Regions from separate parts of the Clostridium sp. JNZ X4-2 genome, predicted to be linked through region 1. Evidence: riboswitches for the same ligand, from Rfam matches in the RefSeq annotation. Region 1 holds a riboswitch; each other region holds the start of a gene.
The links. A riboswitch is a leader RNA that binds a small molecule or an ion and turns the genes downstream of it on or off. The one in region 1 is predicted to bind S-adenosylmethionine.
Positions count from the first base shown of each region.

Region 2: linked by a shared signal. The riboswitch ahead of ACYUJ6_RS07825 (methionine ABC transporter ATP-binding protein) and the one ahead of ACYUJ6_RS13295 (YbaK/EbsC family protein) in region 1 are both predicted to bind S-adenosylmethionine.
Region 3: linked by a shared signal. The riboswitch ahead of ACYUJ6_RS10700 (hypothetical protein) and the one ahead of ACYUJ6_RS13295 (YbaK/EbsC family protein) in region 1 are both predicted to bind S-adenosylmethionine.

Region 1 is NZ_CM142685.1:2,768,271-2,778,074, reverse strand. Features, by position in the region: gene nifJ (pyruvate:ferredoxin (flavodoxin) oxidoreductase) at 1-2,274, shown strand, start outside; gene ACYUJ6_RS13320 (CDIF630_02480 family spore surface protein) at 2,363-2,524, opposite strand; gene ACYUJ6_RS13315 (undecaprenyl diphosphate synthase family protein) at 2,660-3,304, opposite strand; gene ACYUJ6_RS13310 (YitT family protein) at 3,446-4,294, opposite strand; gene greA (transcription elongation factor GreA) at 4,697-5,161, shown strand; gene ACYUJ6_RS13300 (phosphoenolpyruvate carboxykinase) at 5,332-7,068, shown strand; SAM riboswitch class I at 7,148-7,249, shown strand; gene ACYUJ6_RS13295 (YbaK/EbsC family protein) at 7,324-7,818, shown strand; gene ACYUJ6_RS13290 (flavin reductase family protein) at 8,001-8,582, opposite strand; gene ACYUJ6_RS13285 (DEAD/DEAH box helicase) at 8,752-9,804, opposite strand, start outside.
Region 2 is NZ_CM142685.1:1,609,849-1,615,587, reverse strand. Features, by position in the region: gene ACYUJ6_RS07840 (trans-sulfuration enzyme family protein) at 1-936, opposite strand, end outside; gene ACYUJ6_RS07835 (MetQ/NlpA family ABC transporter substrate-binding protein) at 1,108-1,938, opposite strand; gene ACYUJ6_RS07830 (methionine ABC transporter permease) at 1,964-2,644, opposite strand; gene ACYUJ6_RS07825 (methionine ABC transporter ATP-binding protein) at 2,688-3,764, opposite strand; SAM riboswitch class I at 3,912-4,013, opposite strand; gene ACYUJ6_RS07820 (ISNCY family transposase) at 4,237-5,610, shown strand.
Region 3 is NZ_CM142685.1:2,227,851-2,237,654, forward strand. Features, by position in the region: gene ACYUJ6_RS10670 (DMSO/selenate family reductase complex A subunit) at 1-94, opposite strand, end outside; gene ACYUJ6_RS10675 (2-thiouracil desulfurase family protein) at 76-546, opposite strand; gene nifH (nitrogenase iron protein) at 798-1,634, opposite strand; gene ACYUJ6_RS10685 (nitrogenase component 1) at 1,696-3,072, opposite strand; gene ACYUJ6_RS10690 (nitrogenase component 1) at 3,113-4,630, opposite strand; gene ACYUJ6_RS10695 (ABC transporter ATP-binding protein) at 4,678-5,538, opposite strand; gene ACYUJ6_RS10700 (hypothetical protein) at 5,574-5,792, opposite strand; SAM riboswitch class I at 6,036-6,136, opposite strand; gene nifB (nitrogenase cofactor biosynthesis protein NifB) at 6,226-7,482, opposite strand; gene metK (methionine adenosyltransferase) at 7,603-8,799, opposite strand; gene ACYUJ6_RS10715 (amino acid permease) at 8,868-9,804, opposite strand, start outside.

The DNA.
Region 1 (9,804 bases):
AGCTGTAAATTTTGGGGATTGGGTTCTGATGGTACAGTGGGGGCCAATAAATCTGCTGTAAAGATCATAGGAGATAATACAGATCTTTATGCTCAGGCCTATTTTTCTTATGACAGCAAGAAATCAGGAGGAACTACAGTATCTCATCTAAGGTTTGGAAAAAACTTGATAAAATCACCTTATCTTGTACACAGTGCAGATTATATAGCCTGCCATAACAAATCCTTTATAAATAATTATGACATATTAAAAGGACTTAAGAGAGGTGGAACTTTTGTATTAAATTGTCCATGGAAATCGGAGGAATTGGATGAAAAGCTTCCAGCTTCCATGAAAAAGTATATTGCTGAAAATGATATAAAATTTTATATTATAGATGCAGTTAAAATTGCCAGAGAAATTGGTCTTGGCGGAAGAATCAACATGGTAATGCAGGCGGCATTTTTTAAATTGGCCAATGTAATACCCATAGATGATGCAGTTAGATATTTAAAGGAATCCATAGAAAAGACCTATGGACGTAAGGGAAAAAATATAGTTCAAATGAATGATAAGGCTGTGGACAGAGGGCTGGAAGCTGTGGTAAAGGTAGGGATACCTAAAGGCTGGGCAGATGAAGTGCCTGAAACCAATGTAACGGTAGATGAGCCGGATTTTGTTAAAAACATTCAAAGACCTATGGCAAAAAATGAAGGGGATGATTTACCTGTAAGTGCATTTTTGAATATGCCGGACGGAGTTTATCCCGTTGGAACAACAGCTTATGAAAAGAGAGGCATAGCTGTAACCATACCTGAATGGCAGATCCACAAGTGTATACAGTGCAATCAGTGCGCATTTGTCTGCCCCCATGCTACTATAAGGGCTTTCCTTTTAGATGAAAATGAAATAAAAAATTCCCCTGAAAGTTTTGAAAGCAAAAAAGCTGTTGGCAGGGGACTGGAAGGAATGAATTTCCGTATACAGGTGAGTCCTATGGACTGCACAGGTTGTGGAAATTGTGCAGATATATGCCCTGCACCGGGAAAGGCTCTTATTATGAAACCACTTGAAGAAAAGCTGGAAGTGGAGTCAAAAAATTGGAATTATGCAGTTGGTATAATTCCAAAAGAGGATCTAATGAATAGAAACACTTTGAAAGGAAGTCAGTTTATAAAGCCGCTTTTGGAGTTTAATGGGGCTTGTCCTGGATGTGGTGAGACTCCTTATGTAAGACTGCTAACCCAGCTTTTTGGAGAGAGAATGATGATTGCAAATGCCACAGGCTGTTCATCCATATGGGGTGCAAGTGCTCCATCCATGGCTTATACTAAAAATTTAAACGGAAAAGGGCCATCTTGGGGAAACTCACTGTTTGAAGATAATGCAGAGTACGGTTATGGTATGTTTTTAGCAGTAAAACAAATGAGAGAAAAACTTAAACTTCTTATGACTTCATATCTGAGAGATTGCAAGGAGGATAATATAAAGAATGTCTTTAATGAATGGCTGAATACTATGGAAGACGGAAGCTTGTCTAAGATAGCTTCAGAAAAAGTAGTAAAGGCTATTGAAGCTCATGATTATATAAAAGATCCTGTATTAAGGGAGGTAATGGATAAAAAGGATTACCTGGTAAAAAAATCTCAATGGATAATAGGCGGAGATGGCTGGGCCTATGACATTGGATTTGGAGGTGTAGACCATGTATTGGCCTCAGGGGAGGATGTAAACATGTTTGTAATGGATACGGAGGTGTATTCAAATACAGGAGGGCAATCATCCAAGGCAACCCAGACTGGTGCCGTGGCAAAGTTTGCAGCTTCGGGTAAAATCCTGAAAAAGAAAGATTTAGGGCTTATGGCAATGAGTTATGGATATGTATATGTGGCACAAATTTCTATGGGCGCAAACATGAATCATGCACTAAAAGTTATAACAGAAGCTGAAAATTATAGAGGACCTTCACTTATAATAGCCTATGCTCCATGTATAAATCACGGTATAAAAACTGGTATGGGAACCAGTATGGCTGAGGAGAAAAAAGCTGTGGAATCCGGATATTGGCATTTATACAGATTTAACCCTCTGCTGAAGCTGGAAAATAAAAATCCTTTTGTCTTAGATTCTCAACCCCCCAAATTATCTTTCAGGGAATATATAGAGGGAGAAATAAGATTCTCATCTATTAAAAATATATTTCCAGAAAAAGCAGATGAGTTGTTTAAATTGTCAGAAAAAAATGCTATGGATAGGTATGACATATACAAAAAACTATCCCAAATACAATATTAGATTAAAAATTGAGGATCACTGTATTATAAGTGATCCTCAATTCTCAATCTATAATATAACTATCAGTTATATATATATCTGCAATATCTCATTTTTCATTAGTATCTACCCATTCTTTTGAGTTTTTAGTTTCATCTCTACTTGGGATAGGTACCTTGGAAACCGGTTTGGTTTCGGTGATATTTGCCCAGGAAGCAGTCTCGTGATTTTCTATGATCTTTTCTTTATGATTTTTTTTGCTTTTTAACATAGTTTTATCACCTCAACTTTAGTATTTTACAAAAACTATAATATATAAGTGAAAAATCTTCCCATATAATAAAGAGTTTAGCTATATTACCCGGGAAAATTTTGTGGATAATACGGGTATAAAATTGTAAAATCATTAACCGCCAAGAGTTATATCCTGATGATTATACCACTTAAGAGCCTGCATAAGATGTTCACTTTTAAAATCAGGCCAGTAATCATCTATTATATAGAAATCCGAATATACCGATTGAACAGGTAAAAAACCGCTGAGTCTTCTTCTGCCGCCCCATCGTATTATTAGATCCACTTTTGATATGTCATGGGAGTTCAAGCTTGAAATAATAGAATGTCTGTTTGTAGGTTGAGAATTCACTGTTTTTCCCAGATCCCATTCCCAACCATAGTTCACCAGAAAATTAAGCCGTATACCGCCACAACCCAAATTTTTTCTGACTGTATATGGCAGAAGAGCTTTGGGAAACATGGCAGAATTGACATTCCCCACTACCAACAGAGAAACATTCTCTTTAGAAAGCATTTTCACGGCTTTTATACAGGCTTCAGTAAAGGCCTTCCTTTGAACTGGCGGTCTTTTTGTGTTGTCTGTGGTAAAGCCATAATAAGTCAATTCTTTTATTCCTAATTTTTCACATAATTTAAATAATTTTATACCAGGATTTAAGCCGAAATTGTAACCTTTTTCTTTTCCAAGTTTATTTTTTACAGCCCATCGTCTGTTTCCATCTGGAATTATACCTATGTGGTTTGGCAATGTCATACATATATCCCCTTTATTTAATACTAATTTAGATTATTGCCAATAGTTTAAATTAGTATTCTAAAATATATAAAATAAATTATCCTGAAATAAAGTGTAGAAAATATCTCAAAAGTTATTAATTATCTTTTGAGATATTTTTTATATTATACTGCTGAAACCTTCTCCTAATACTTCATTTATATCATTTACAGTGATAAAAGTTTTATCATCCAAAGTTTTTATATAGTCTTTTAATTTTAAAAATTGTTTTCTATCTAAAATTGTGGTTATGACTTCCTTTTTGTCATTTTTGTAAGCCCCTTTAGCATAATAAATAGTTGCACTTCTTTCCAATTCATTTACAATATAATCTTTTATATTTTTTCCGTTATTACTTATTATGGCAACTTGTTTGTAAGAATTTAAACTTATTATAACTTTGTCGATTATAGTAGAATTTAATATTACCCCTAGAATTGCATACATTCCTTTATTTATTCCAAGTATTATAGTGGCAGCTATAGTTACTGTTATGTCAGCTATCAATACGGATTTACCTATGCTTATTTTTGTATATTTATTTATTATTTTTGCAATTATATCTGTCCCGCCAGTGGAAGCATTAAGATTAAATACTATACCCATCCCCATTCCACATATCAATATGCCAAGTATAAGTTGTATCAAAATATCACTGCTAAAGGGTTTTATATTAGGGTATATTTTTTCAAGCAATAGAATCAGCGCAGATATAGAGAAGCTGCAAAATATGGTCTTACCACCAAATACGGGTCCGATTATTATAATCCCTATGGTGAATAATATACCTTCCATTCCCATCATCAATAAGCCTATGGGGAGGTTTGGAAATACACTGTTTATAATTATGGCAATGCCGCTTGTGCCACCAGCTGCGATGTGGTTTGGAGCTAGAAAAAAATAAGTTCCAAAGGCTACTAAAAATGTTCCCATTAACATGAAAAAAATGTTTTTTAGCTTTATCTTCATAAATTAGTCCCCTTTATATAATTATTATTGAATTTTAAGTTTATCCACCAAAAAAAGCATATGAAATCCAAGTAAGGTTCTCTTAGATTTATATGCTCTCATACATACAAATTATAAATACTGCATATACGTCTTTTAAGATGTTTCTAATAATATTATATAATGGTAAATATTATTATGTCAATATGTTTTTAATATTACTTTGAAGGGAATAAATTATTACAAATTTTTCATCTGAATATACCATTAGTCTTGAGTTTTTCTTGTTTGGGTTGTATTATTCAATTAGTAATATTATAATAAGGTAGTAAAACAATTAATATATAAATGTATTAAATTTATATAAATTGACGAATTTTATAATGACATTATAGAAAATTTAGAATAGTAGGTGAATTGTTTATGCAAGATGTAATTTTGACGGAATCAGGTAAAAAAAAGCTTGAGCAGGAGTTGGAATATTTAAAAACAGTTAAAAGGGTAGAAATAAAAGCGGCATTGAAAGCTGCCCGTGCACAGGGAGATCTTAGTGAAAATGCTGATTATAGTGCAGCTAAAGATGATCAGTCCATGACTGAAACCAGAATACAGGAACTGGAAAATCAACTTAAAAATGCTGTAATAATAGAGAGCTCACAGGATGAAGATGTGTTCGATATAAATAAGACGGCAGAAGTAAAATTTTGTGATGTAGATGAAGTTGAACAAGTTACCCTTGTAAGTTCTGTAGAATCAGATGTAAAGAAAATGAAGATAAGTATAGAATCACCTCTGGGTAAGGTTTTATTTAGGCTGAAGGTAGGGGAGAGAGCAACGGTTGTATCTCCGGACGGAAACTATGATGTTGAAGTAGAAAAGCTTTTATAAATATTTCGCTGGATATTTTATCTGGCGGAGTATTTTTTTTACTCAAAATTATATATGAAAAAAACTTAAAACTTTGGATTTCAAGTTTTAAAATATTGATTAATTAATTTAAAAGTGATAAAACTTTATTATATATTTGTTAAAAAAGATAAATCTATAGGGGGCTCATTATGGAAAAAGAATTTTATTTAAATAATGGTAAAGTTATGGTGAATTTTACAGCTAAATATTGTAATACTGCAGAAAAGCTATTTGACAGCAATGTTTTTAAACGTGTTTTAAAGGATTACTTTATGAAGATAAAGAATAAAGATACAAATATTTATAAATATATTTGTAGAAATATAGACTTTAAAGATGATGGAGAAATGTTAAATACAGTAATTACCATGTTTAAGCTTCTAATGGTCTTGAAGGGAGAAGAAGTATTAAAACTTGATAAAAGTTACAAGATTCTGCTGGAAAACAGGGATGAATTTATATTATTTATCGAAGATTTATATGGGTTCTGGAGAAAACTAGAAAGGTATACTATTGTACAGAATAATAAAATTGGAGAGGGGCTTGAAAATGTAAGCTTTATAGAAGCCAATAATGAATTCTCACAATTGATATTGGATACTTATAGAAAGATAGAGGAAAGCGTACTGGGACATAAACCTCAGGTGTACAGGCAGCTTCCTGCAGGTGGAAATGCCGGGTTAATATTGAATAATATAGCATGGCCATGTCCGGAAGATTATAGATGTCTTAACCAGATACCCTTTATTCAATCTATAATATTAGATCCTCCTTTTATAATTTACCCAGGAAAAAATAAAAGAGATGGATTTTTTAGTGAATGTGAATCCAATCCTCTAGCAGGATGTTCTTTAAATCCAAATCACTGGTTTTGTTATCCGGCAAAGGTTGGGAGTCTCTTGGCATATATATATTTTCACAGGGATTTTATGGCCCATGGGGTTACATTGTGTAATTTATTTGAAATGGCAAGTGAAGAAGAATATAGAGGAAAGAAGCCGGATATAATTTATGTGTTTGGGGCTAGGGATAATTGTGAAGATATAAGAACTATTTTTTACGATGACGCAGAAAACGGCATAATGCTTGGATATGTAAATTACAGTGAAGATATAGATTATTTTGGTTATATGAAGAAAATGACGTTGACCCTTCATAATCTTATAATGATAAAGAAAGGATATTTGCCAATACATGGAGCTATGGTAAATATAGTAACAAAGGATAATAAGACAGCTAACATAATTATAATGGGAGACAGCGGTGCTGGGAAATCAGAAAGCCTGGAGGCATTTAGGGAATTGGGAGAAGATTATATAAGTGATATGACTGTAGTTTTTGATGATATGGGTACGGTTAAAATTAAAGAGGATAATAAACCATTGGCCTATGGCACTGAAATAGGAGCTTTTGTAAGGCTGGACGACTTGGATACGGGATATGCATTTAGACAGATAGACAGAAGTATATTTATGAATCCCGACAAGATAAATGCCAGACTGGTTATTCCAGTTGCCAGTTATACAGAGATTACAAAGGGATATCCTATAGATTTATTTTTATATGCAAACAATTATGAAGATGGTGATGAACTGGAATTTTTTAAATCTACAGATGAAGCCATAGGAGTGTTTAGGGCTGGAAAGAGAATTGCCAAGGGAACTACTACTGAAAAAGGACTTGTGGGGACTTATTTTGCCAATCCATTTGGACCCGTACAAAAGAAAGAGGAAACAGATAAAATATTGCGAAGATATCTGGATGAGTTTTTTAAGTCAGGTATAAAGGTGGGTCAGCTTAGAACCTGTCTAGGTATAAGCGGCAGAGAAAAGGAAGGACCTAAAAAGGCTGCTTTAAAACTATTGGAAGAAATAAAAAATCTGTAAAAAATATTGTGATTTATCAAAAACATAAGTTGACAAAAAGTTAATGTTTTGATATTCTTTATATAATTAAATATCACAATTCTTATCGCGAGAGACTGAGGGACTGGCCCTATGATGTCCAGCAACCTAAAATTATATTTTAAGGTGCTAATTCCAGCAGGTAATACCTGGAAGATAAGATATAGAAGTACGTAAATCTTCTTATAGCTTATCTATAAGGAGATTTTTTATTTAAAAAAATTGGAGGAATTGAAGATGAGTGTAGAAAGTGTAGTTAATTATTTTTTAGATAGGGGTATTGAAAATCCTGTATTTAAGCTTCCACATAGTGGAGCCACAGTACAGCAGGCTGCAGAAACCATACATACAGATCCTAAATATATAGCAAAAACATTGGCATTCAAGCTTAAAGATGAAGATATAGTAATAGTCATGAGGGGTGATTTGAGAGTCAGCAACAAAAAATTTAAAAACTTTTTTAAAACCAAGGCGAAGATGCTGAATCACGATGAAGTGTTGGAGGTTACAGGTCATCCTGTAGGAGGACTATGTCCTTTTGGATTAAAAAATCCTATTAAAGTATATTTGGATGAGTCTATAAAAGATTTTCAATACGTATACCCTGCTGCTGGTTCAAAGGAATTTGCTCTTAAAATAGAGCCTGAAACAATCAGCAATTTAGTCAATGGGCAGTGGATAGATGTTTGCGAAGGTAATATGTGTTCTAAACAAATTGACAGTCAGGATTAAAGCCCTATATTGTTTGTGAGGGAATTCTGTTTAGGTATTAAGTTTTCCCATGGTAGTCATGTCTGTAATACAGCTTTGCCCAATAAAAATGTTCCAGAGCATAAATTGATTTAATGCTTATTCAACCGGGGCAACTATAACTGTGTGTGCATTATTATTTTTCAAAGCTTAAATAAAAGTCCTTATCTTGGGGCTTTATTTTTCTTCCTAATTGAATAACCAAAAGAGCCAAGTGATTTTGAATTCAAACTATAATATTCTCCGTGGCTGTAACAGATAAGATTTGCCTTGTCAAAATGTATTTTGCCATTTGAATCCAATAAATTTTCATCTATTTTAACATTTAAAACTTTAAGCAGGAATAAGTCATGGGTTCCAAGAGGTGTAACTGATTTTACTTTACATTCTAAAGCTATTGGAGATTTTTGTAACGAAGGAGTAGAAATGGATACACCTTTATTAAGCTGCAGGTTAAAGTGTTTGATTTTATCTTCTGTCCTTCCGGAAATAACACCACAATAGTCTACAATCTTAACCATATCTTTTGCAGGAAGATTTATGACACATTCTCCACTTGTCTTAATATATTCATAAGAAAGCCTTTCAGGTCTTATTCCCATGGAGATGATTGGCTCTCTGGTGCAGACAGTGCTTATCCATCCAACTGTAAAAATATTTAGTTTGCTGGATTTGTTCTTAGAAGTAACAAGAACTACTGGAGTAGGGTTTAACATTGCACTGCCTTTAAAATTTAATTTATTCATATGTAGCCTCCACTTGTTTTATACACATTTTATGTTTATGATGTATTTTCTATAAATGCTATACAATAAGCAAAAAGCCCTAGGAACCATTGGACGTATTTCATGGTATTTATAGGGCCTTGATTTAGTCACTATGAGGTAAATTAATCTGAGAAAAGTAAAGTGAAAATTATTTTTTACTTTTTGCCAGTTCTACAGAAACTCTTCTTCCTTGAAGTCTTTTACCATTGGATTTCTTTAGTATGATATTTCCGAATCTTTCCGGTATGTTTATAAAAGTAAATTTATTTAATATATCTATATCACCTATTTCATAAGCTTCCACTGAAGAGGTTTCAGTTATAAATTTCAATAATTTTCTTGGAGTTATATTATCCATTCTTCCTATGGAAAAGAATAATCTTATGTTTTCATCCTCTGTACTTATGGAATTTTCCTTGTAATTAAAACTTAATTCCTTCTCGAAAATTATTTTCATAAGGGCAGCAGCTACATCTACTAAATTATATTCCTCATCCAATTCTGTTGCCACTGGAATAAAATTTTTATAATTGCCTTCAGATATAACGTCTCTTATCTGTTTTTCTATATTCTTATATTTAGCTTCGAATATATCATCTACTGTAGGAATTTCTTTTCTCTTTATTTTGCTCTTAGTAAACTTTTCTATTTGTTTTAACAGTATATACTCTTTAGGAGTTACTAAAGAATAAGCAATGCCGTCTTTATTGGCTCTTCCCGTTCTTCCAATTCTGTGTACATAGGATTCCGTATCCTGAGGAAGATCATAATTTATAACATGGGAGACATTTTCTACATCTATACCTCTTGCAGCTACATCTGTGGCCACTAAGAAATCCAGAGAACCATCCTTGAATTTTCTCAGGGTATTTAATCTCTGATTTTGTCCCATATCGCCGTGCATGCCTTCTACGTTATATCCTCTTGACTGCATGCCTTCCACTAATTCATCAACACCACGTTTGGTTTTGCAAAATATAATAGCGCTTGAAGGTTCATCTACATCTAAAATTCTACATAAAGATTCAAACCTATCCTTGTTTTTTATTTCATAATAGTATTGTTTTGTTTTTTCTACGGTCAGTGTGTTCTTGGCTATTTCTATATACTTTACATCGTTTTTCATATACTTTGAAGCTAATCTTTTTATCTGATTTGGCATAGTAGCGGAAAAGAGAAGTGTCTGCCTGTCTGAACTGCA
Region 2 (5,739 bases), 1.2 Mb from region 1:
ATCTATGCTGAGCATTCCTCCATACAAGCCATTGATAAAATTTTTGCTGGCTATCTCCCTTGAAGGTGAAGATTTTAGTCCAGGATAATAAACTTTTTTCACTTTACCATGTCTCTCCAAAAAATCTGCCAATTTTATAGCATTTTGAGAGTGCTGTATCATTCTAATCTCCAAAGTTCTAAGGCTTCTTATAACAAGCCATGCATCAAAAGGACTCATCATGGGACCATAAAGCGCCCCTATATTTCTTATGTTCTGGGTAAGTTCTTTATTTGAAACTGCAATTCCGCCAGTTACATCACTGTGACCGCACAAATACTTTGTTGCACTGTATACCACTATATCAGCGCCCAACTTTATAGGCTGGCATACTATAGGAGTGGCAAAAGTATTGTCCACAATTAATTTTGCATTGTGAGAGTGAGTCATATTAGATATTGCCCTTAAATCAGCTACCTTCATCAGTGGATTTGATATAGTTTCCACATACACCAATTTTGTATTGGGCCTAAAATATTTTTCCATGGGCTCATTTATGGTATCTACAAAAGTAACGTCTATATTGAATTTACTCAATTCATTCTTAAGGAATTGATAAGTTCCACCGTATAATACATTGTCTGCTATTATATGATCTCCTGACTTTACCAGAGATAAAATTGACATGGAAACAGCTGCCATTCCAGATGAAAAGACCTGGGCATCTTCTCCCTCGTCAACACTGCACATTATTTCCTTTAATGCATCATGAACCGGGTTCCCGTTTCTAGAATACACATATCCCTTGGCTTTTCCCTCATAAACTTCATCCAATGTTTCTACATCATCAAAAGCAAATACGGAAGTCATAGAGATAGGTAAAGTCTTAGATTTAGAAATGGATTCCGGATTTTGTTCTCCAAGGTGAATTAGCTTTGTAGCAAAACTTTTATTCATAATAAACTCCTCCAAATACTGCTAATATTATTTTTACCTATTGTAATTTATATAACATCTATTTTATCTAAATCCTCTTCACAAGTAAATGCCTTAATGAAACAATATTTCTCCATAAAATAATATTTTTAAATTTCAAACATATCTTAAATCTCCAATTTTTAACCAAGCTTAAAAAACAGGAATTTCTGATCCTTTATAAGTTTCTTTTATAAGTTTCTTTATTTCATCAGTTTGATAAGCCTTAACTACTTTTTTGTAAACAGCATTGTTTTTGTCCTTGTCTCTGGCCACAATTACATTTATATATGGTTTTGCATTTTTATTAGATACATCTTCCAGATAAATTGAATCCTTAACCGGGTTGAGTTTGGCATCTATAGCTACTCCACTATTTATTATTGCTGCATCCACATCTGGAAGTGATCTTGGAATCTGGGTAGCAACAAGTTCTACAAATTGAATATTCTTTGGATTTTCAGTTACATCCTGAAGTTTTGGCAAAAGGCCAATTCCTTCTTTTAATTTTATTAGGCCAGCACTTTGAAGCAGGTTCAATCCTCTGCCCTCATTTGTTGGATCATTTGGAATAGCTATTTTTGCACCTTCTGCAACATCCTTAATGGATTTTATTTTATTTGAATACACTCCAAGGGGTGCAAGTACAGTTTCACCTATAGCACTGATCTTCAGTTTGTGTTCTGTTTTGAATTTATTCAGATAAGCATAATGCTGAAATGAATTCAAATCAATTTCTCCATCGGAAAGTGCCAGATTAGGACGTACATAATCTGCAAAGCTTACAATCTGCAGATCAATATTTTCTTTTGCCAGGTTTTGTTTGACTTTGTCCCAAATCTTGTGATCATCACCCGTTATGCCTATCTTCACCACCTGTTTCTTATTGCTGGTAGTTTGTCCAGCACTATTGCTGGAACCGCAGCCTGCCAAAACTCCAAGAGACAATATAACTGTTAAAAATAATCCTATAATTTTTTTCATTTTCAAGACCTCCCTAGTCTATAAATTAATGTGCTGTCAATTTTGATAAAATATCTCCTACAAGTTGAATAAGATTTACAATAACTAAAAGTACAATTATTGTGGCCACCATAACATCTGTCTGAAAATATTGATATCCATAGCGTATGGCAAAATCTCCTAGTCCGCCTCCCCCTACAGTACCCGCCATGGCAGATAATCCAATAAGGCTTATAATTGTTATTGTAAGAGCATGGATAATACCAGGCAGCCCTTCAAGAAGCATTACTCTAAAAATTATTTCAAAAGGACTTGAACCCATTGATTGTGCAGCTTCAATCACCCCCTTATCTATCTCAAGCAGTGCTGATTCTATTTGCCTGGCAATAAAAGGAGTGCACCCGAATATAAGCGGCACCAGTGCTCCTTTCGTACCTATGGTAGTACCTACTAAAAGTCTTGTAAGAGGAATTATAGCTGCCAGGAGAATAATAAACGGTATGGATCTGAAAATATTTATTATTTTACCAAGTATACTGTTAATAATCTTATTCTCCAGTATGCCTTCTTCTTTTGTAACAACCAGGGTAACTCCCATTACTGTTCCAACTACTGTTGATATGATTCCTGAAATGGCTACCATATAAAAAGTTTCAAATATTGCTTTTATCATCTCAGGATATAGATTCACCAAATTTGGTGCTATCTTTCCTAAAAATTCAATCATTATTTATCACCTTCATAATTTTTTTAATTTTCATGTTTGAAATTTAATTATTTCCAACTTTTAGTTTTGAATCATCTTTTTTAATATTCACATACTCCACATGTATATTATTTTCCTCTAAATACCTTATTGAACTATCTACTCCTTCGTTGCTGCCTCTTAATTTTACTATTAAGTTTCCTATAGGTACATTTTGGATTATCTCTATATTTCCAAACAATATACTGGCATCTATTTTAAACCTTCTGGAAATCTTTGAAATAAAAGCCTGACCTGTTTTTTGCCCGGTAAAAGATATTTTAACAATACTCTCCTCTTCAGTTATTTCTTCTATTTCACCTACAGAGTTTCCCTCTTTAAGGAAATCGTAGATTTTTTCATAGTGAAATAATGAGGATATAAATTTCTTTGTTATATTAACTTTTGGATTTGTAAATATATCTATAATATTTCCTTCCTCCACTATTTTACCGGAATCTATTACTGCAACCCTTTGGCATATATCCTTCACAACTTCCATTTGGTGGGTTATAACTACTATTGTCAATTTTAATTTTTCATTGATGTTTTTTAAAAGTTTTAAAATTGCCCGAGTTGTTTGTGGATCCAAAGCGGATGTTGCTTCATCGCATAAAAGCACTTCAGGGTCATTTGCCAGTGACCTGGCAATTCCAACTCTTTGTTTTTGTCCACCGCTTAACTGTGAAGGGTATACATTTATTTTGTCACTTAGTTCCACCAGTTTTAAAAGATCCAGCACCTTTTTTTCTATGCCTTTTTTACTCAAACCCTTTCTCTTTAAAGGATAAGCCACATTTTCAAATACCGTTCTGTTTTTCATAAGGTTAAAATTTTGAAATATCATTCCAATTTTTTCTCTACTTTTTCTCAGTTCTTTTGAAGATAAACGGGTTAAATTCTTTCCATTTACAATTACTTCTCCGGAAGTTGGCTGTTCCAATAAATTTATACAACGAATTAAAGTACTCTTTCCAGCTCCACTATATCCTATAATTCCAAAAATTTCACCAGCTTTAATGTGAAGATTAATGTTTTTTAAAGCTTCAACTGTATTAGTTTTACTCGTATAAATCTTGTTGATATTTTTTAGCCATATCATCCTTTTTCCTCCTTTAAAATTTCAGTCAATTTTTTTAACCATATATTGCAGTTTTACAGTAATTTCATATATAAAATAAAAAACCTCTTCATACAAAGAAGAGGTTGAGAGGCATAAAAAAAACCCGTGAAAGGGTTTTTATGCCTTTCCTCATCTTTCAGAACAATGTTCTGCTGGATTTAGCACCATCACATATATGTGGTTGCTGAAACTTCAAAGGGCCAGTCCCTCAGTTTCTCTTGATAAGGATATATTTGATTTTTACGAATTTATTTTATAAATTAGATTATACAACTTATTTTTATTATGTCAATATGTAATGTTAATTTTTTATTATTGACTATGATTGATTTGTGATAATGTCTTAGTATACCATTTGCGATTATGTCCCAAATAAATAAAAAATAATGTTAGAATATACCTCATGACAATAAGAAATGAGGTGGACATAATTAGAAAGGTAGAATTAAGTATGAAAGAAGATTTTAAATATAAGATTATTAAAAAATTAGTAGAAACCAATGGTAATAAGAAAGCTGCTGCTATTCGTCTTGATTGTTCTGTTAGACATGTGAATAGAATGGTAAATGGATATTGTGCTAAGGGCAAGGATTTCTTTGTCCACGGGAATAAAGGCCGCAAGCCTATCAATTGCTTTTCAGAAGAGACTAGACGTAAAATTATTGATTTATATCAAACTAAATATCATGGAGCAAACTTTACACACTACTCTGAGCTTTTAGCTGCTTATGAAGGCATTTCTATTGCTCCTAGCACTATTAACACAATCCTTATGGCTGAACATATCATATCTCCCAAAGCCTGTCGTGTTACGAAAATGAGGGTGAAAATGGAATTACTAGAGAAACAAAAAAGTTCCAATTTATCCACAGACGATAAGTTAGAAATTGATAGATCCATTATTGCTATTGAAGACGCTCATCCGCGCCGACCACGTTGTGCTTACTTTGGTGAAATGATCCAGATGGATGCATCTTTACATCTTTGGTTTGGAAACACTAAATCCCAGCTCCACATAGCCATTGATGATTCAACTGGTGCTATTGTTGGCGGGTACTTTGATGAACAGGAAACCCTGAAAGGATATTACAATGTATTGAATCAGATTCTTGTACAATACGGTATCCCATATATGTTATTCACTGATCGAAGAACTGTATTTGAATACAAACAAAAGAAAGCTCCAACTACAGAGGAGGATACCTTTACACAATTTGGATATGCCTGCAAACAATTAGGTATTGAAATTAAAACTAGTAGTGTCCCTCAAGCAAAGGGTCGTGTAGAACGCCTATTCCAAACATTACAATCACGATTACCCTTAGAACTTGAGCTAGCAGGTGTAACAAGCCTGGAACAGGCAAATGAATTCTTGAATCACTACATAAAAGAATTCAATACCAAATTTGCTCTTGAAATCAATCATACCAAATCTGTGTTTGAAAAACAACCATCTATTGATAAAATTAATTTAACACTTGCTGTTTTAGCAGATCGTAAGATTGATTGTGGACATTGTGTAAAATTCAATAATAAGTATTATAAACTTGTTGATGCCAACAACCATCCTATTTACTTTAGAAAAGGTACTGATGCCTTAGTTATAAAAGCCTTTAATGATGGTTTATACGTCAGTGTAGGCAATAAAATATATGGTTTAGAAGAATTACAGGTTCATGAAACTAAGTCAAAGAATTTTGATTTTGTAGAAGATAACCCTAAAAAACATAAGCGCTACCTGCCACCAATGAGTCACCCTTGGAAGCAAGCATCATTCCAAGCATATCTAGAAAAGCAAGCGCATAGGGCAAGTAAGACTTGCTAATGTTAATTTAAAATAAATAGATTCAAAAACGACCTCTGCATTTTTTTAAAAAAATATCAAGCAGTAGGTATGTTTAGTGTACCTAAAATTAGGACTTAAAATAAGTAGAGCACCAATTGATTATTGGTG
Region 3 (9,804 bases), 540 kb from region 1:
CAAGAGGATAAAAACCATCCTCTTGAATAAGCTCTCTTATAAAATTCAGATCCTCATCATCAACATTTAAAAGTCTTATTCTGTTTTTGTCCATTTGTCTATTTCCCTTTCAACTTCATCTAATTGATCTTCCCCAAACACTTTGATACCATTTTGTCGCAGTAATTCAGTGGTTTTCCCCTGGCCTAACTTTTTAGTACCGGTAAATGTACCATCATAAATACATGAACTTCCACAAGACGGACTATTCTGCTTTAGAATGGCCAATATTACATTCTGATCTTTTGCCAGGGAAAGAGCTGCCTGTGCTCCTTTTTCATACTCAGAGGTCACGTCCAATCCAGCACTAGTAATTACTTTATCTCCCTGTCTCTGGGAAGCCGGTCTTGGAACAGGAAGACCTCCTGATACCTCCGGGCAAATACCTATAAGTCGTCCTTCCTTGAACCATTTAAGAAAGCGGGGATCATAACAAGCTGCATCCCCATTATTATAACGGACTTTTTGCCCCAGCAGGCATGAACTCACCAGAATTTTTCTTTTCATTATAATTATCCCTCCAAGTTTATCTGGAGATCACCATTGTTAACACCTGAGCGGAATAAACAATACTGTGTCTCTGAATAAATTTATCTAAGGTTTATATACAAAAGTATTCCTTATGAGCAAACTCATCTAAACCCAAGAATTACTTAATATTATAACACTAAAAAAAAAGCTTCCTGCTGTAAAATCCACAGGAAGTTAAGTTATATTTATCATCTCTTAAAGTTCATTATGAAATTGATGATAATATTTTAGACAGCACTTAAATTTTTGTCTATAAGACCATGCTCCAGAAATATTTCCTCCAATCTCTGCTGGGACATAGGTTTTGGTATCACAAAATTATTGTTTGCCTCTATAGTTCTTGCAAGGGATCTGTATTCCTCTGCCTGATTTGAACCTGAATCAAATTCTATAACAGTCTGTTTATGGATTTCTGCCCTTTGTACCACATTGTCCCTGGGGACAAAATAAATCAGCTGTGTTCCCATTTCCTCGGCAAATGCCTTAAGCAATTCTTTCTCATTGTCCACCATTCTGCTGTTGCATATTATTCCACCAAGTCTCACACCGCCTTTATTGGCATACCTTTTTATGCCCTTTGATATATTATTAGCTGCATAAAGTGCCATCATCTCACCGCTGGCCACAATATATATTTCCTTTGCCTTTCCTTCACGGATGGGCATAGCAAAACCTCCGCATACCACATCACCTAGTACATCATAAAACACATAGTCCAGATCTTCTGTATATGCACCCAGCCTCTCCAGCATATTTATAGAAGTTATAATACCTCTTCCTGCACACCCTACTCCCGGTTCTGGTCCCCCTGATTCAACGCATCTTATTCCGTTGAATCCTCTTTTCAAAATGTAATCCAGATCTACATCCTCGCCTTCCTCCCTCAACGTATCCAGCACTGTTTTCTGTGCCAGTCCACCTAAAAGCAGCCTTGTAGAATCTGCCTTTGGATCGCAGCCCACTACCATTACCTTTTTCCCAATTTCAGATAATCCTGCTGTCAGGTTTTGTGTAGTTGTCGATTTGCCTATGCCGCCTTTACCATAAATTGCTATTTGCCTCATATATTATTCCTCCATGTCTTTTTTATTATAAAATTTTATATTAAAATCAATATTCGAAAAACTATGCACTTGCGCTTACTATAGTGGTATATATTTTTTCAATCAATGTAAGTGCTCCTTTGTATCCTACATAAGACTTTGATAAAACCACCTCATAGGATGCAGGAAAACCCACTTCCACTATGAACCCCTTTAACTCTTTAGCAAGATCTCTTTCCCAGGTGGTTCCGAAAATAATAGGTGGTTTATGACCAAAATCAGTTTCCCTTATTTTTTCATGAATTACATAGCTGTCCTCTTCAAATTCCACATCAGTAGAAACATCTTCTGCTATATTCTTATATTCATTACGGATAGCCTCTCTATATTTTTCAGGGGGGTTTTCAGTAATAATCTGCCTTGCAGGTATAAGTCCAAGCTGATTTACCAAAAATTTTGTCAAGGCCAAATTATATGCACTGTCACCTATGACAGAAAATTTTGCAGGAAGTCCCCACCAGTACTCTGCATAAAAATCGGAAAAATCCTCTAAATACTCATAGTATTTTTTTTCTTCTTTTTCTATGAATTTCTCTGATTTACTTTTATCTATTCCTGCAAAGTCCACAACTTTCCTTAAAAAGCTGCTGGTTTCCTTTGCTCCAATTGGAATAGTTGAAATATGCAAATAAGGCTGCCCATACTTCTTTTTTAAATGTTCTGCAGTCTTAAGCCCAAGCCACGGTGACAATACCAAATTAAATTGAGCCTTTTTTATATTTTTCCATTCTGAAACTCCCTGGGACTCATGTCCAAATAAAATATTTACTTTAAGTCCCACTCCCTCCAGTATCCTCTTTATTTCAGCCAGATCACCCCTCCAGAAGGTGTTGTGGAAAGGCAGCAGGGACCATACATTTACAAGCCCTTTTTCAAGAGGTCCATTGTAATCACCTGCATACTGGTCAATAATAGCCTCTGCAACCAACTCATGGCCTGTAAAATTATTTCCTTTAAACCCTCCTGTTTCAGCATAAACTACAGGCAAACCCTTGTCCTGGAATTCGCCTACTACAGATCCCACATCATCTCCCACAGTATCGGGAATACAACCTGTCATAACCACAAACAAATCTGCATCCAAAACTTTAAAGGTAGCACCTATAAGTTCCCTCAACCTGTCTTCCCCACCGAATACAACTTCCTTCTCATAAATATTAGTACTTGGTACAACTGATCCTCCACCGTAGCCTCCTCCTTGAAAACCATTATAAAAAGCTATGTTGGCTGTCTGTTTATCCACACAGCCCGGGCCGCAGTGGGCAATGGGTATTACTCTTGGAATTGCAAAGGCACTGTGCATGGCCCCAAGAGCGCAGCCATATCTTATCTGCTCGATTGAATTTGATTTTTTTGTAATTTGATTTATATCTTTACATTCTAGTTTTACATTAGGCACTGTGTTCACTCCTCTTCTATTAAAATCAATACTGTTATTTTTAATATTCTGCTTTTACAAAATTATCTTTTTTAAGTGCATAAGGATCTTCCTGAGCAAGCCACCATTTTGTATATGGCAGTTTAACATGCTGCTTAAGATCCTGATGAAATTTTTTATGTGCCAGTATATCCAAAATGGTTTCACCTAGATTTAAAATTCCTTCATAGCCTATTGCATGGTGTTCATCACCAAGTGGTGCAGATGGAATTCCCATACGTGAAGCCAATGGAGCAAGACCTGCATGTCTTATAAGAATGAAATCAGGTTTTACATTCTTAAGCAGTATATAAAACTGATACTGCTGTCTGTTACTTACTGTAAAGTTTGGTACATCCCCATAATTATCTACTAAGAATTTCAATGAATCTTTATTTGGATCATTGCTGTCATATATTGGATCATGATGGAATACCAAGGAACCATCCACTTCCACACCCAGTTCCTTAAGTACTGCAATAAGTCCATGAGAATATGCTGATCCCGTAGCTACATAGCCTTTTTTTCCTTTAAGAAGTTTTCTAAGTTCGGCAAGTCTTGGAGCTATTTTCTTATGTTCCCTTTCTATATATGCCTCTGCTTTTTCTTCTCTGTGGGTAACTCTTGCAATTTCTCTTATCCAGGCATCCGTTCCTGCTATACCATAGGGTTGTGGAGCTTTAATTTCGGGAACCCCAAATTGTTCTTCAAGTCCTGCGGCCAGATAAGAAGAAAGCGTATAGCAAAATCCAACAGTAGCTGCAGCTTCTGAGAGCTGTTCCAAATCTTCAACCTTTGCCAAATCCACTATATAATTAACCCTAAGTCCAAGTTCCCCCAATATAGGCGTAAATACATCACTTCCCCATAAATTTATTACATTGATCAGATCTTCCTGTTTCTTTGGATTTTTGCGTACCAGCTGCCTCAGTATTCCATGCTGGGTGGCATCGAATCCCGTGCTCCAGTGTTTGGATCTAAATCCCTCACAGTACATGGGGATAACCGGTATTTCAAGTTCCTCCTGCATTTTGCCGGCCACACTATCTATATCTTCACCAATAATTCCTGTGGCACAGGATGTGGCAATAAAAATTGCTCTAGGATGATGCCTGTTCCAGGCATCTCTTATGGATTGTTCCAATTTGCCAAGAGCTCCAAATACCATATCCGTTTCCTTTATATTAGTGTTAATTATTTTAATATTTTCCACCGGCAGGTTTCTGATTGCCAATCCATTCCTGTATATGGAATTATAGGCTGCCTGACCTGTACCGCAGCCTATGGGCGAATGTTGAATCAAAACCGCATCTCTTATATTACCAGCCTGACATTCTACCATCTGCTCACTGCATCCTGAGCCCTGGGTAAATGGTCCTATGGTTTCACAAAGTCTTTTTCCACCATTTCCCCTGCAGCCTCCGCAGGTATATGAAGAATCCCTGGAGAGCTCGGAAGCTTTTCCTGTTTTCCAGCCAATAATAGTACCAAGGCGTTCTTCCCGTGTTTTTACCACAGAAGTATTTAAATCGAATTTCATAAATTACAACCTCCCATTATTTTATAAAAGTATTTACATATTTAAATTTATACCATAGCTTCTGCTTGAATTTTATCAGCATCTCCGTGGAGAAGCTCCCATATTCTATTCCTGTTGGAATTGAATTCCTGAGAAGTTCTGATTTGAGAATTAATCCTTGGCCTTGGAAGTTTTATATTTATGATTTCCTTAATTCTGCCGGGGTTAGTTGACATCACCACCACTCTATCGGCCAAAAATACCGCTTCTTCAATACTATGGGTAATAAACACAATAGTTTTGTTTGTCTTCTCCCATATATTCAATAATTCTTCCTGAAGAGACTCCCTGGTCTGGGCATCTACTGCTGCAAAAGGCTCATCCATAAGCAGCACCTCAGGATCATAGGCCAGTGCCCTGGCAATGGCAACTCTTTGTTTCATTCCTCCCGACAGTTCATGGGGATATCTGTTTTCAAATCCATTTAATCCTACCAGATCTATAAATTTTTTACTTATCTGATGTTTTAAATCTTTTGTCATGCCTTTTATTTCAAGGCCGAACTCAATATTTTTCTCTACAGTTCTCCATGGAAACAGTGCATAACCCTGCAGTATAATTCCTCTGTCCAGAGCAGGTGCCGTAATCAGCTTCCCATCTATATAAACCTTTCCTGATGTAGGTCTTGACAGCCCTGCCAGAATATCTAAAAAGGTAGATTTCCCGCAGCCGCTTGGACCTACCACTGTAATAAATTCTCCTTTTTTTACCTTTAAATTAAAATTATCAAGTGTTAAAAATTCTTCATCTTTCTGACGATTTTGTGATTTTATATTATAACATTTTCTTACATTATCAATTACAATTTTATATTGCCTATCCTTTATATTTACACTTTCCTGTTTAGATTTTTTCACTACTTTTTTCATTCAAAACTCCCCTCCCATGGGATTTTATATTCATATTATTCTTTGACTATATAATTGGGCTGTGATCCAGAATTGCCATATTTGTCAAATTGATGGGTTACTATATCACTGACCTTTACCTTTGCATTTTTAGGAAACGCACCGATCGTCTTACTTCCAGCTGTCCACTGCTGTATATCCCTGTCTTTTATGACTCCATCATCTGCATAATAGTAATGGCGCTTACAGGCGCTCCTATGGCATCTGATACCCATTTGTTGACTTTTGCACCTTCTTTTTCATCAGGTATGCTTTTGTTTATATACCATTCTTCTTTTTTTGTCTGAATATTGAGTTTTTATAAAATATCCGAAAATGAAATGCAAAAAACACCAGAAACTTATCTCTACAAAAATAAGTCTCTAGTGTTTCTAGTCAACTTTTTGTAATCTTACGAAAAAACCTATATAAAATAAAAAACTTTCCTGTAAAGATAGATACAAGAAAGTAATCTTTGTTTCTCATCTTTCAGATTATAATCTGCTGGAATTGGCACCGTTAAATAAATTCAGGTTGCCGGACATCATAGGGCCAGTCCCTCCGTCTCTCTTGATAAGAATTTTATTCAAATTATTTGATTATATTACTTACTATACCAAATAGCATATATATTGTCAAGAAATAAAATTAATCTTCCTATTCTTTTTTCTACTTCATCAATTCCATTGCCTTTTCTATTCCCTCCTCTATGGTGCTGTACATCTGAAATACTCTTATGCCTTTTTCATGAAGCTTGATTACAGGTTCAAAGCCAATGCGCAATACAAGTACTCCGTCGCAATCATCCACACATTTTATAATACCGGATATTCTGTCATCATGTCCAGTACACTCCTGTGGACCTCTACAATACACCTCCACATTTCTTTTCTCATAAAACTTGATATTTTCTTTTATCACATCATATATATACAGCTGGGACACATGTCCAAAGTGTTCATCTATATAATCTCCTGAACTGCTGGCCACGGCAAATCTATAGTCCCTGTTCTCCTTATGGTCTCTATGGATTTTCTCAGGCTTGTCAAGAGAAATTATATTTTTCCTGTAATCCCTGAACTGAGCTGATACATCTTTATTCAAACTTCCTATGGCATCCGCCCTGCACTGCCTGCAATGATACATCTGTTTTAAATGTGGTTCACATTTTTCCCTCATGTTCTTCAATTCAGATTCATTTACAGTATCCCTGTTTTCAAATACACTGCCCTTTACAGGTATTAGAGGCATTATATTGGTCATATAGGCACCGCATTCTTTAACTTTTTTCACTATTTCAGGGATATGAGTATCATTAATTCCCTTTATCATCACAATATTAACCTTTGTCACAATGCCTTTTCCAGCAATATATTTCAGCCCTGACAATTGATTATTCAGCAGTATCTTCCCTGCTTCCTCACCTACAAAAGTCTTTCCCTGATAATTGACAAACTTATAGATCCTGCCGCCTATTTCAGGATCAACAGCATTTATTGTTACAGTAACATGGGTAATTCCCAGCTTTATTATTTCATCGGCATATGCAGGAAGCATTAATCCATTGGTGGAAAGACAAAATGTAATATCCCTGCACTCTTTCTTTATTAATTCTATGGATTTTCTTGTCTCTTGGAAATTTGCAAGTGGATCTCCTGGTCCCGCTATACCCACTACCGTCAAATTTTTTACTCTGTTTTTTACTACCTTGAATTTGTCTCTGGCTTCCTCAGGGGTTAGAATTCCGCTTGTCACACCAGGTCTTGATTCATTTACACAATCATATTTTCTATTACAAAAATTGCAGCTCACATTGCATTTCGGAGCCACAGGTATGTGCATTCTGGCATATTTATGGGCGGCACAATTATAGCATGGATGCTCTAATGTCCTCTCCTCAATACTTTTTGCAAAATTAACAGGCATATTTTATTATCTCCTCTCTCTTATAACTTTAAATAAAAAGGCTAGATAAGCTTATTTTCAACTTATCTAGCCTCCAGTATTTCTGGTCAACTACATTTAAAAAGCACAGAATTTTTTATTTTAATAGTACAAAACATTGTCAAACAACTTTTCCTTTATTTCATCAACCTTATCAAGTTTCTCCCAGGGCAAATCTATATCGGTTCTTCCAAAATGTCCATAAGCCGCTGTTTTCTTGTATATGGGTCTTCTCAGATCCAAATCTCTTATGATAGCTGCTGGTCTTAAATCAAACAGCTTATTTATAATTTCTATTATCTTCTCTTCAATGATTTTCTCCGTACCAAAGGTATCCACACTTATAGATACCGGTCTTGCCACACCTATTGCATAGGCAATTTCAACTTCTATTTTGTCTGCCACACCTGCGGCCACTAAATTTTTTGCTATCCATCTTGCTGCATATGCTCCTGATCTGTCAACTTTCGTAGGATCTTTTCCTGAAAAAGCTCCTCCCCCATGCCTTCCGTATCCACCGTAGGTATCAACTATTATTTTTCTTCCTGTAAGTCCTGAATCAGCCTCTGGACCTCCTTTTACAAATCTTCCTGTAGGATTAACAATATATTTTGTACTAAAGTCTATAAATTTTTCAGGTATTACTTTTTTTATAACCTCATCTATTATGTCCTTTTCAATTTGTTCGTGTCCTATGCCTTCTTCATGCTGGGAGGATATCAAAACTGTATCCACCCTTATAGGCTTTTCACCTTCGTATTCTACTGTAACCTGAGTTTTTCCATCCGGCCCAAGATAAGGAATAATTCCATTTTTTCTTACCTGGGCAAGTTTCCTTGAAAGTTTATGGGCTAATGATATGGGAAGTGGCATGTACTCTGGAGTTTCATTGGTGGCAAATCCAAACACCATTCCCTGATCTCCCGCACCAATTGCCTCAATAGTATCTTTTTCTCCTCGTTTGGCCTCCAGAGATTCATTTACCCCCAGGGCAATATCTGAAGATTGTTCATCTATGGAGGTTATAACAGCACAATTGCTGGCATCAAACCCAAATCTGGAATTATTGTACCCTATATCGCTGATAGTTTGTCTAACTATTTTAGGTATATCCACATAAGCTTTAGTTGATATTTCACCTACTAAAAGCACTAATCCAGTATTTACAACTGTTTCACAAGCCACTCTTCCATACTTATCCTGTTCAATGACTGCATCTAGAACTGCATCAGATATTTGGTCGCAAATCTTATCAGGATGTCCTTCTGTTACTGATTCCGATGTAAATAATCTACTCACTTTAAACCCTCCAATTTATTTAAATATTTTTTATGCATAACTCTAATACGAACTTAAAATGAAATTTTTTAAGAGTCTCTTATCTTCTTACTGCAAAACAACTTATATAAAATTACAAGTGCCAGTACCCATACCGGTATGACATAAAGAGCCACCCTGGTGGCAGGTAAAAATCCCAATGAAACAACAATGGCCAACAGATATATTATAGTAATATAGGATGATATAGGACACAGCGGCATTTTAAATTTGATTTTCTCACCTGCTGCAGATTTTTCCTTTCGAAACTTCAGCTGGGTTATTAGAATGGTTCCCCAGGCAGTCAGAATAGCTATAGTTGTCACTGAAGAAATATATCCAAAAACCTTTCCTGGAACAAAATAATTCAATATTACAGCAATTACTGCTACTCCTGTGCTGAAAAGTATTCCTACATAGGGTACTCCGGATTTATTCACTTTACCAAATACCTTTGGTGCATTATTATTCAGAGCCAAACTATAAAGCATCCTGCCATCCACATACAGAGCACTATTCATACCTGAAAGAGCTGCCGTTAAAATAACAAAATTTATAACTGATGCAGCTGCAGGAATTCCAACTTTGGAAAATACAAGTACAAAAGGACTTCCATCTATTCCAATTTTGTTCCATGGATAAAGCGCCAGCATTACAGTAATAGACCCTACATAAAAAATAAGTATACGCCAAAACACATCGTTTATTGCCTTGGGTATTGATTTCTGAGGTTCTTCTGCTTCACCGGCAGTTATACCAATAAGTTCCACACCTCCAAAAGCAAAGGTTACAAAAACAAAACATAAAATAAATCCCTTAAATCCATTGGCAAAAAATCCACTATTATCCCATATATTAGACAATCCAACAGAATGTCCAGCATTATTAAATCCTAAAAATATAATCAATATTCCAAAAATAATCATGCATATGATAGCAACTACCTTTACAAGGGCAAACCAGAATTCAAACTCACCGTAAGCTTTA